Regions from separate parts of the Clostridium sp. LBM24168 genome, predicted to be linked through region 2. Evidence: riboswitches for the same ligand, from Rfam matches in the RefSeq annotation. Region 2 holds a riboswitch; the other holds the start of a gene.

The links. A riboswitch is a leader RNA that binds a small molecule or an ion and turns the genes downstream of it on or off. The one in region 2 is predicted to bind cyclic di-AMP.
Region 1: it holds a riboswitch for cyclic di-AMP, as region 2 does, so the genes downstream of both, ACSVC9_RS13400 (cell wall hydrolase) here and ACSVC9_RS09785 (cell wall hydrolase) in region 2, are expected to answer to the same signal.

What each region holds. Positions count from the first base shown of each region.
Region 1 is NZ_CP196861.1:2,707,820-2,712,686, forward strand. It holds gene ACSVC9_RS13390 (CdaR family protein) at 1-1,010, opposite strand, end outside; gene cdaA (diadenylate cyclase CdaA) at 974-1,828, opposite strand; cyclic di-AMP (ydaO/yuaA leader) riboswitch at 1,953-2,086, shown strand; gene ACSVC9_RS13400 (cell wall hydrolase) at 2,090-2,614, shown strand; gene ACSVC9_RS13405 (IS1182 family transposase) at 2,735-4,363, shown strand; gene ACSVC9_RS13410 (NAD(P)/FAD-dependent oxidoreductase) at 4,550-4,867, opposite strand, start outside.
Region 2 is NZ_CP196861.1:1,983,347-1,988,213, reverse strand. It holds gene ACSVC9_RS09800 (nitroreductase family protein) at 1-352, shown strand, start outside; gene ACSVC9_RS09795 (ATP-binding protein) at 452-1,801, shown strand; gene ACSVC9_RS09790 (pyridoxal phosphate-dependent aminotransferase) at 1,798-2,982, shown strand; gene ACSVC9_RS09785 (cell wall hydrolase) at 2,993-3,766, opposite strand; cyclic di-AMP (ydaO/yuaA leader) riboswitch at 3,770-3,902, opposite strand; gene larE (ATP-dependent sacrificial sulfur transferase LarE) at 4,055-4,867, opposite strand, start outside.

The DNA of each region.
Region 1 (4,867 bases), 720 kb from region 2:
TAATTATTACTTAAATTCTCTACGTTTATTTTTAGACTAAAGCTTTTTTCCGAAATCTTATTTGAATCCTTGCTTTTTGATACTTCCACTTTCAGAATTACATAACCATTGCTGTTTATAAGATTAACTCCATTAGGTACAATTAATTTCATATCCACACTACCACTATTGGAAATTTTGTCCAGATTCAACGGTTCCGTATCCAAAGTACCTATACTGGAAATAATATCATAATTACCAGATATATCTACTTTGTCAGGATAAGACACTATGGAGCTAAGTATCAAATTATCCTGAACTTTACCAACAGTCTTAATTTCTACAGGTACACTTTTAACATTTCCAACAGGTATATTTATATTTACATATTTAGGATTTATATTAACATTTTTCACAATAGCTCCAGATAGATCCTCAGCCTCAAGAGTAACTTTGACATTTACACTTTTGGTAATACTTCCTATGTTATATCTTGCAACTACATTACTTAAATTATAGACTACACTTGATGGTCCTGATACCACAGCTTTTTTTACATTTAATACGGGTTTCACCGCATGAAGTCCATTTTTAGTTTCACCATCTATAATAAGCTTTATGGGAAAAGTCTTCTTTACAATACTATCCAATTCCATTGCCACCCATAAATTGCCATTATTTACTATGCTTATGTTGTCAGGACTCTTTTTAATCTTTACAGGTATATTATTTTCTCCTTTTTTCATCACATAAGAACTTAAATCACATTCTAGTTTAAAATCTTGAGGTTTTATTGAAAATACATCAGAAGCATTTCCTTTTATATCAAGAGATACTTCATAGTTTTTATCCTCTATTTGTACAAGATTTGATTGAGAAAGTGCAGTTTTATTGACTATTTTTACAGGAACAACAATTTTTCTTTGTCTTATAGGATTTTCAACATTAAATATGTAAAGCCATAGAACAAACGATGTAATAACACAACAGATCTTTATAAAGATTTGGTTCTGTGAAATTTTTGTTTCCATTTATTCACCTTCCCCCTAAATCCCGATTGCTTTTCAGATCTGTTTTTCATTATGCGGATCAATAAATTTCGCAATCTATCTTTTGTATAATCCCTTGTAATTCTCCCATGCACTGCAAGTGAAATAATTCCAGTTTCTTCAGATACGATAATTACTAAAGCATCTGATTTCTCGGATATTCCAATTCCTGCTCTATGTCTGGTACCTAATTTCTTATTTAAATTTTCGTTATCAGTAAGTGGCAGAAAACATCCAGCAGCAGCTATTCTATCATTTTTCACAACAGTAGCTCCATCATGAAGTGGAGTATTAACTACAAATATATTCTCCAGCAGTGCAGAAGATAATATAGCATCAAGCCTCGTTCCTGTCTTTATTATATCTTCAAGTCCTGTAATCTGCTCTATTATAATTAACGCTCCAGTTTTGCTCCTTGATAAATTTTCCACCGCATTTACAATTTCAGTTATAATTTTTATCATAGCTTCTTCATCGTCAAAAATATGTTTATCTGTAAAAGCAGTTCTTCCTAGGTGTTCAAGTGCACTCCTGATTTCCGGCTGAAATATAATAACAACTGAAAGAACACCTATTGTTAACGTTTTTGTAAGTATCCAGTTTAACATTGTCAAATTAAACAGACTGCTTATTGGTATTAAGAATATTAAAAGTACTATACCTTTTATAAGTTGCTCTGCCCTAGTTTCCTTCATAAGCATATACGCTTTATATAAAATATAGGATACTACAAGTATATCCATTATGGATGACAAACTTATATATTTTATTGAATTTACAAGCATTTGCAGCAATTCCAAGCATCCCACCATCCTTATAAAATATCTATTTACAATTATACACTATTTAATATTAATTATATCTGAGGTAAAAAGTATTTTATAAAATTTTAATAAATCCGTATTTTTTTTTATAAAACGGATACAATATCATTAGCCTAAGTTTAACAAAAAAACACGGGGAAACCAAAAAAAACACTTGGGGTGAATCGTATTTTACGTAGGTTATGCCTTTACCGAACCCGTCAGCTAACCCCGCAGGTAATAAGGAGAGGATTTTATTTGAAAAAATTTTTTTGTTTTGTATGTTTATTATTGATGCTCTTTACTCCATTGGAAAAAATATCAGCAATTTCTATAAGCAAAAAAGATATTAACCTTTTCAATGAAGAGGAAGAGATAGTTCAGGTATTTAACTACTCAAATCAAAAATTATATATAACTCAAAAAGACGTAGATCTAATGGCAAAAGTTGTATATGCTGAAAGTAACTGTGAACCTTTTGAAGGCCAGGTTGCTGTAGCTTCTGTTATACTAAACAGATTGAAATACCCAAAATTTCCAAAAACTGTAGAAGAAGTAATAAAACAAAAAGGTGCTTTTTCTTGTGTTAGAAATGGAAATATAAACGTAGTTCCAAATCAAAATAACTACAATGCAGTATCAAAGGCACTAAAAGGGGCTGACCCAACAAACAAGGCAGTATTTTTTTACAATCCAAAAATAGCTACATCAACATGGATGAAAGATATAGGCAAAAGAAACGTTAAATATATAGGGCATCATGTCTTTTTTGCAGCAGATTAAATACATCCGATGATAAATATAAAGGGGCTGTCGCACTAAAAAAAATTAGTGCGACAGTTTTTTACGTAAAAAATAAATCTCCCACTCGGAAGAGTGAAAGATTTATGGTAAAATTAATATATGACTAAATACATTAATTTACATAAAAATTATACTTCAAATCGTGGAAATTATCAATTAAAACTTCCATTAAATATTGATTACATGATACCAGATAATGATTCGGTGCATTTGCTAAGTCAGTTTGTAGAGGAGATGGATTTAACAGATTTGTATTCGACTTACTCCCGTATGAGGGAGAATCAGGCAACACCGCGTCAGATGCTGAAGATTGTACTTTACTCATATATGAATCATAATTATTCATCAAGAGAAATGGAGAAATCATGCAAAAGAGACGTGAACTTTATGTATCTCTTAGAAGGTTCACAAGTACCGGATCATTCTACATTTGCTAGATTCCGCAGCCTTCATTTCGCTCCATGTTCAGAAACAATCATGGCCGAAATGACAAACTTCCTTTATGAGATTGGAGAAATATCAGGTGATGCTGTATTTATTGACGGTACAAAGATAGAAGCTTGTGCAAACAAATATACTTTTATCTGGAAAAGATCAGTTTCAAAAAATTTAGCCAGACTGCTTTCTAAATTAGCTGATTTTGTGGCTGAATGTGAAGAACTGTACGGACTAAAGCTTGTATATCAAAATAAGGTAAAAATAAAGCACGTAAAAAAGTTACGCAAGAAACTTTACGCCTTGAAGCATAAAGAAAATATACAGTTTGTACATGGATCTGGCAAAAGGAAAAATCCAATTCAACGTTCTATTGAAAAGCTTGAGGGATATCTTAATAAGCTGAAAGAGTATACACAGAAAATCCATACCTGCGGCAAGCGTAACAGCTACTCGAAGACGGATAAGGATGCAACTTTTATGAGGATGAAAGAAGATGCCATGAAAAACGGTCAGCTAAAACCTGCATACAATGTTCAGCATGGAGTAGATTCTGAATATATAGTATGGCTTACTGCAGGCAACCAGAGCACGGATACAAAAACGTTGATTCCATTCATAAAAAGCATGGAGAACCTCCTGTATTTTAAGTATTTTAAAATTACTGCTGATGCAGGTTATGAGAGTGAAGAAAATTATGTTTATGTTAAAGCGAACGGACAGTTATCATATATAAAACCAGCAAACTATGAAATATCCAAAACGCGTAAATATAAAAATGATATAAGCCGGATAGATAATATAGATTATAACAAATCTGGCGACTATTATACCTGTAAAAATAATAAGAAGCTAACAGTAAACAGGGTACTAAAAAGGAAAAGCAGGACTGGTTATATAAGTGAGAAAACAATCTATACATGTGAGGATTGCAATAACTGCCAGCATAAAAGTAAATGTATAAAAGGACATAACAGCAAAATACCATTGGAAGAAAGGGTCAAAAATCTTGAAACTTCAAAGCTGTTCAACATGCTCCGCAAAGAGAATCTTGAAAGAATTGTAAGTGAAGAAGGCTGCGAGCTAAGAATGAATCGAAGTATCCAAGCCGAAGGCTCCTTTGCAGAGATAAAACAGGATATGGGATTTCGTAGATATCTAAGTAGAGGTAAACAGAATATTTTGGCGGAAAGTATTTTGTTAGCGATGGCACATAATGTCAATAAGCTCCATAATAAAATTCAGTCAGATAGAACAGAAAATCATCTTTTTCCACTTAAAAGTAGTGCTTAATTTTAAAATCTTAAAAAGCCTGTGAATCAAAAAAGCCTTAATAGAAAAGTCTTATTAAAGTGTACCATTTTTTAGTTATAGAGTTTGTGTTGCTTTAAATTATCATGAAAATTTCTATAAAATGTTAAAAAAGGCTGTCACATTAGCATAATTTTTATGCTAATGCGACAGCCCCTTTATATTTACTTAATTCAAATCCAGGTAAGCAACTGCACTCAATGCTGCCACCTGACCCTGCCCAGCTGATTTCATATACTGATATGGTTTTCCCGTACAATCTCCTGCTGCAAAACAGCCTTTTATATTTGTCTTCATGTCCATATCTACTTTTATATGGCTATTTTCTATATTAAGCCCCGGTACAAGGTAGTCCGGTGATATACTATCCTTCAGAACAAATATACCGTCTGTTATAATCTCACCATTTTGGAGTATAATCTTTTCTGCTTTATCCTTTCCCTGTATTTCTACAGCTCTCTCTGGTACTATTTCTATACTGTCATT
Region 2 (4,867 bases):
AGCTAAAATAAATTCTTTTAAAAGCGGATATGGAAGCATCCTATTTTTCGAAGATCAAAATGTTGTAGAAGAACTTCAGAAAAAATTTGCTCTCTACAAAGATAATTTTCCTATATGGTCTCAGCAGGGTTCAGGAATACTTCAATTTATAGTGTGGACATCACTTGAGATTGAAGGCTTTGGAGCATCTGTTCAACATTATAACCCTATTATAGACGATGAGGTAAATAAAACATATGATATCCCTTCAAATTGGAAGCTTATTGCCCAGATGCCATTTGGAAAACCGGAGGCTCCGGCAGATAAGAAGGAATTCCTTCCATTGAAAGATAGAATAAAGATATTTAAGTAGTATTTGAAAAGATGCTTTCTTGAGAAATAGAAAGTGTCTTTTTTATTCTATTATGTTAGAATAAATATAAATTACATTTTATGCTTAGGGGGGTTTTTTATGCAATACATAGACTTTCAGCCAAACTTTAAAATAAGAGGTGCTAAACTTGCATTAAAGTCTATTTCCATCTATAGAAATTTACTCAAGGATCCAGTTATAAATAAATTATATTCATTACTTGATTGCATGGATGGTTCAGATGTCAGTTTGGAGGAAGTTGTTGACCTATATAATGGATTCTTTTTTGAATTGTTACAAAGTGGGGCAAATTCGCTGGAGAGCCATATGGTAGATAAGATTATATTTGATGAAAATCCTTTCTCAAAGGAGAGGTTAAATATTGAAAAGGCTGTATCCAATGATCTTAAAAACCTTCAGCTTGCTGCTAGAATTAGCAGTACGGAGATAAAAGGTGTACTTGCACATGGTATACTGGATAATGAATGCAGGTATGTAGTGGAAGAACTGCCGGAGTGGAATAATAAGAACGCACGGGATGAGGATGCCACGGATTATATAGAATCCATAAAGGAAAAATTCTACTCAAGCGATGATTGGAGGAAATGTATTGATTATCTTAAAAAATTCCATCATGATTATGGGTATGGTATTTTTGCCAGATACAGGGCTTTTGTATGGGAACATGAATCTGGGAAGGGTAAATTTAAGAGTATAACCGATCCTGATCCAATTCAGCTTTCTGATCTTATAGGTTATAAAGAAGAACGGTCAGTCGTAGTAGAGAATACACTCCAATTTTTAAATGGATTTCCGGCAAACAACGTATTGCTTCATGGCGATAGAGGTACCGGGAAATCTTCTACAGTAAAGGCAATACTGAATAAATACTATAGTCTAGGACTGCGAATGATAGAACTTCCCAAGGCCTATCTTACGGATTTTCCGGATATAATAAGGAAATTGAGAAATAAACCTCAGAAATTTATTATATTTATAGATGATCTTGTATTCGGTGACAATGAAGAGAGTTACACTGCTCTTAAATCCGTACTTGAAGGTGGACTGGAACGCAGATCAAAGAATATATTGATATATGCAACCTCAAATAGAAGACATCTTGTAAAGGAGTATTTTAGTGACAGACTTGGATCCCAGGATCGAAACAACGAGGAAGAAATACATTCAGGAGACAGTAGGCAGGAAAAGCTATCTCTGGCAGACAGATTTGGTATAAATATAGTGTTTGTATCCCCTGATAAGAAAAAATATCTTGAAATTGTAGATGGAATCGTAAAGAAGAGAAAATTGAATATAGACAGGGAAACCCTTCACAGGGAGGCTGTCAAATGGGAGATGTGGTATAACGGACGTTCCCCGAGGACAGCAGTTCAGTTTGTAGACTGGATAGAAGGTCATAAATCAATAATGGAGAGTGAAAAAATATGATATCTGAAAAAATGAAGAAATATGTATCAAGGAGCTCTATAGTAAGGGCTATGTTCGAAGAGGGAAAAAGGTTGGCATCTATTTATGGAGAGGAAAATGTTTTTGATTTCAGCCTGGGTAATCCAAATGTCAAACCACCAGAGGACATAAAAAATTCAGTAGTTGAAATACTTGAAGATGAATCCCCGAATCTTGTTCATGGATATATGAGCAATTCCGGCTACGAGGATGTCAGAAGCATTATTGCTGAAAACCTAAATAGAAAGTACAAATTGAAATTGACTCAGAGCAATCTTATAATGACCTGTGGAGCGGCAGGAGGATTAAACATAATTTTAAAGACAATCATTAATCCTGGAGATGAAGTTATTGTTTTTTCGCCTTTTTTTGGAGAATATGAAAATTATGTAGATAATTTTGATGGAAAACTTGTAATTGTTCCTTCAAATTCCGAAACCTTCGAGCCTGATTTGAATGTACTGGAAAATAAAATAAATAATAATACAAAGGCTGTAATAATAAATTCTCCCAATAATCCAACCGGGATTATTTATTCGGAAAAACTTATAAAAGATATGGCGTATATCTTAAATAAAAAACAAGAGGAATTGGATAGCAGCATATATTTAATTTCAGATGAACCATACAGGGAAATTGCTTATGATGGTGTAAAGGTACCATACATATTGAACTACTATAGAAATTCCTTTGTAGGATATTCCTACAGCAAATCTCTTTCACTGCCTGGAGAAAGAATAGGGTATGTAGTCTGCAGCAGTGAAATGGATGATTTTGAGGATACAATGTCTGCTCTCAATGTGGCAAATAGAATTTTGGGATTTGTAAATGCTCCATCATTGTTTCAGAGAGTAATAGGGAAATGCATTGATTCAAAAGTTGATATAGACATATATAAGAAAAACAGGGATCTCCTGTACAATCATCTTGTGAAAATAGGATTTTCATGTATCAGGCCAGAAGGTGCCTTTTATCTTTTCCCTAAAGCACTTATTCCGGATGATGTGGAATTTGCAAAAGAGGCTAAGAAATTCAATCTGCTGATAGTTCCAGGTTCATCTTTCAAATGTCCTGGTTATTTTAGACTGGCTTATTGTATATCCTATGACAAGATAGAGAAATCCCTTGACAGCTTTAACAAATTAGCTGAAAGATATTTATAGAGTCAAATTATTAATAGGTAAATACCATTTTACCTGATCTCAAGGCTATTTTCCTTGACCACAGCCATTTGTTTGTGGTACTGTCGTCAAAATAATATATGGCACCTTTTGTTGGATCCGAACCATGAAGTGCATCATATGCGGCTTTTTTGGAATCCTCTGAAGGTGTTTTATTTATCCAACCATTTTCTACAGGAGTAAACTGATAATATCCATAGGACTTTTCATATATTATATCTTTTATTGTAGATGGAAATTCCGGGCTTTTTATTCTGTTTAAAACCACGGCAGCTACACCTATCTTGGCTGTATAAGGTTCGCTTTGTGCTTCAGCATTGACCAGTCTTGCCAAAAGGTCAAGGTCGCTTGTGGTATATGGAACCAGAGGCTTGGATTCATTCGATTGACTTGTACTACCAATAAAAATATGTCCTGAAGGTATATTCAATACCTGTCCAGGATAAATATAATTATTTACATTGTTGTTGGCTGCCTTCAATGTATCCACAGATATATTGTATTTTTTAGCTATTAGATAGAGGCTGTCGGAAGCTTGTACAGTATAAGTCCTGGAATCTACATTTAATATCTGATTTGGATATATAACGGTGGACTTCAGATTATTGTTCTTTATTATGGAATCTACACTGTTTTTAAACAATATACTTATTTTGAACAGGGAGTCACCTGATTTAACTTTATAGCTTGCTGCATGTACTTGTGTAAATGATATGGCTGAAAAGGCAGCAGTAAATAGAAGAATTCTTATTTTCTTAAAATTCATTGTATTTCCCCCTTATTTTGCCGGCGAGGTTAGTTGACGGGTTCGGGACGGGATATCCCTACTTAAAAAAAGATTCACCCCTGATAAAATATGATCCCCCGCATTCCATTTCTGGTAATTTAGGCTTGTCTATATGTGATATTCTAACAAATATCTGGGGAGTATATCTATATTAAATGTTTGGAATTGCTGTCATAATGATGTACTATAGTAAATTACAGAATTAAATGGAATAAAATAATATCCAGGAATATATTCCCGGATATTATTTTAATTGTGAATTGTAAACTATGAACTGTGCATTGAACCAAGTACTGCATTCATGCTGCCTGTTTTATAGCCTAATATGTCAAGAGTCACGTAAGTGAAGCCAATGCCTTTAAATTTATTTCCGATTTTGTCCATAAGTTCCAGACTGAAAAATTTGCTTCTCTCTTCTGGTGCTACTTCAATTCTTGCTATCTGCCCATGGTGTCTTACCCTTACTTGCCTGAAGCCAAGATCAAGAAGAAATTGTTCTGCATCTTCAACCATTTTCAATTTTTTGCTGTTGATTTCGTTTCCATATGGAAATCTAGAAGACAAACATGCAAAGGATGGCTTATTCCAGGTTGGCAGTCCCATATCCCTTGAGAATTTTCGAATGTCATTTTTAGTAAGTCCGGCTTTTTTTAAAGGACTGACTATTCCAAGCTCTTTTGCAGCTTCCATACCGGGTCTGTAATCCCCTGTGTCATCCAGGTTAGATCCGTCCATTACATAATCCATTTCATTTTTTTTTGCCACATTTGTAAGCTTTGAAAATAGTTCTTTTTTACAATAATAGCATCTGTTTACTGGATTCTGTGCATATCCTTTTATATCCAGCTCTTCTGATTCTATAATTATATGCTTTACACCTATAATCTTTGCATATTTTTTAGCTTCATTGAGTTCCCTCTTAGGATATGTGGAGGATGTTGCAGTTACTGCAATTACATTGTCACCTAGAACATCATGGGCAACTTTCAGGAGAAAAGTACTGTCAACTCCTCCAGAAAATGCAACGACAGCACTCCCAAGATCTTTGATATTTTTCTTTAATACATCCAATTTATTATC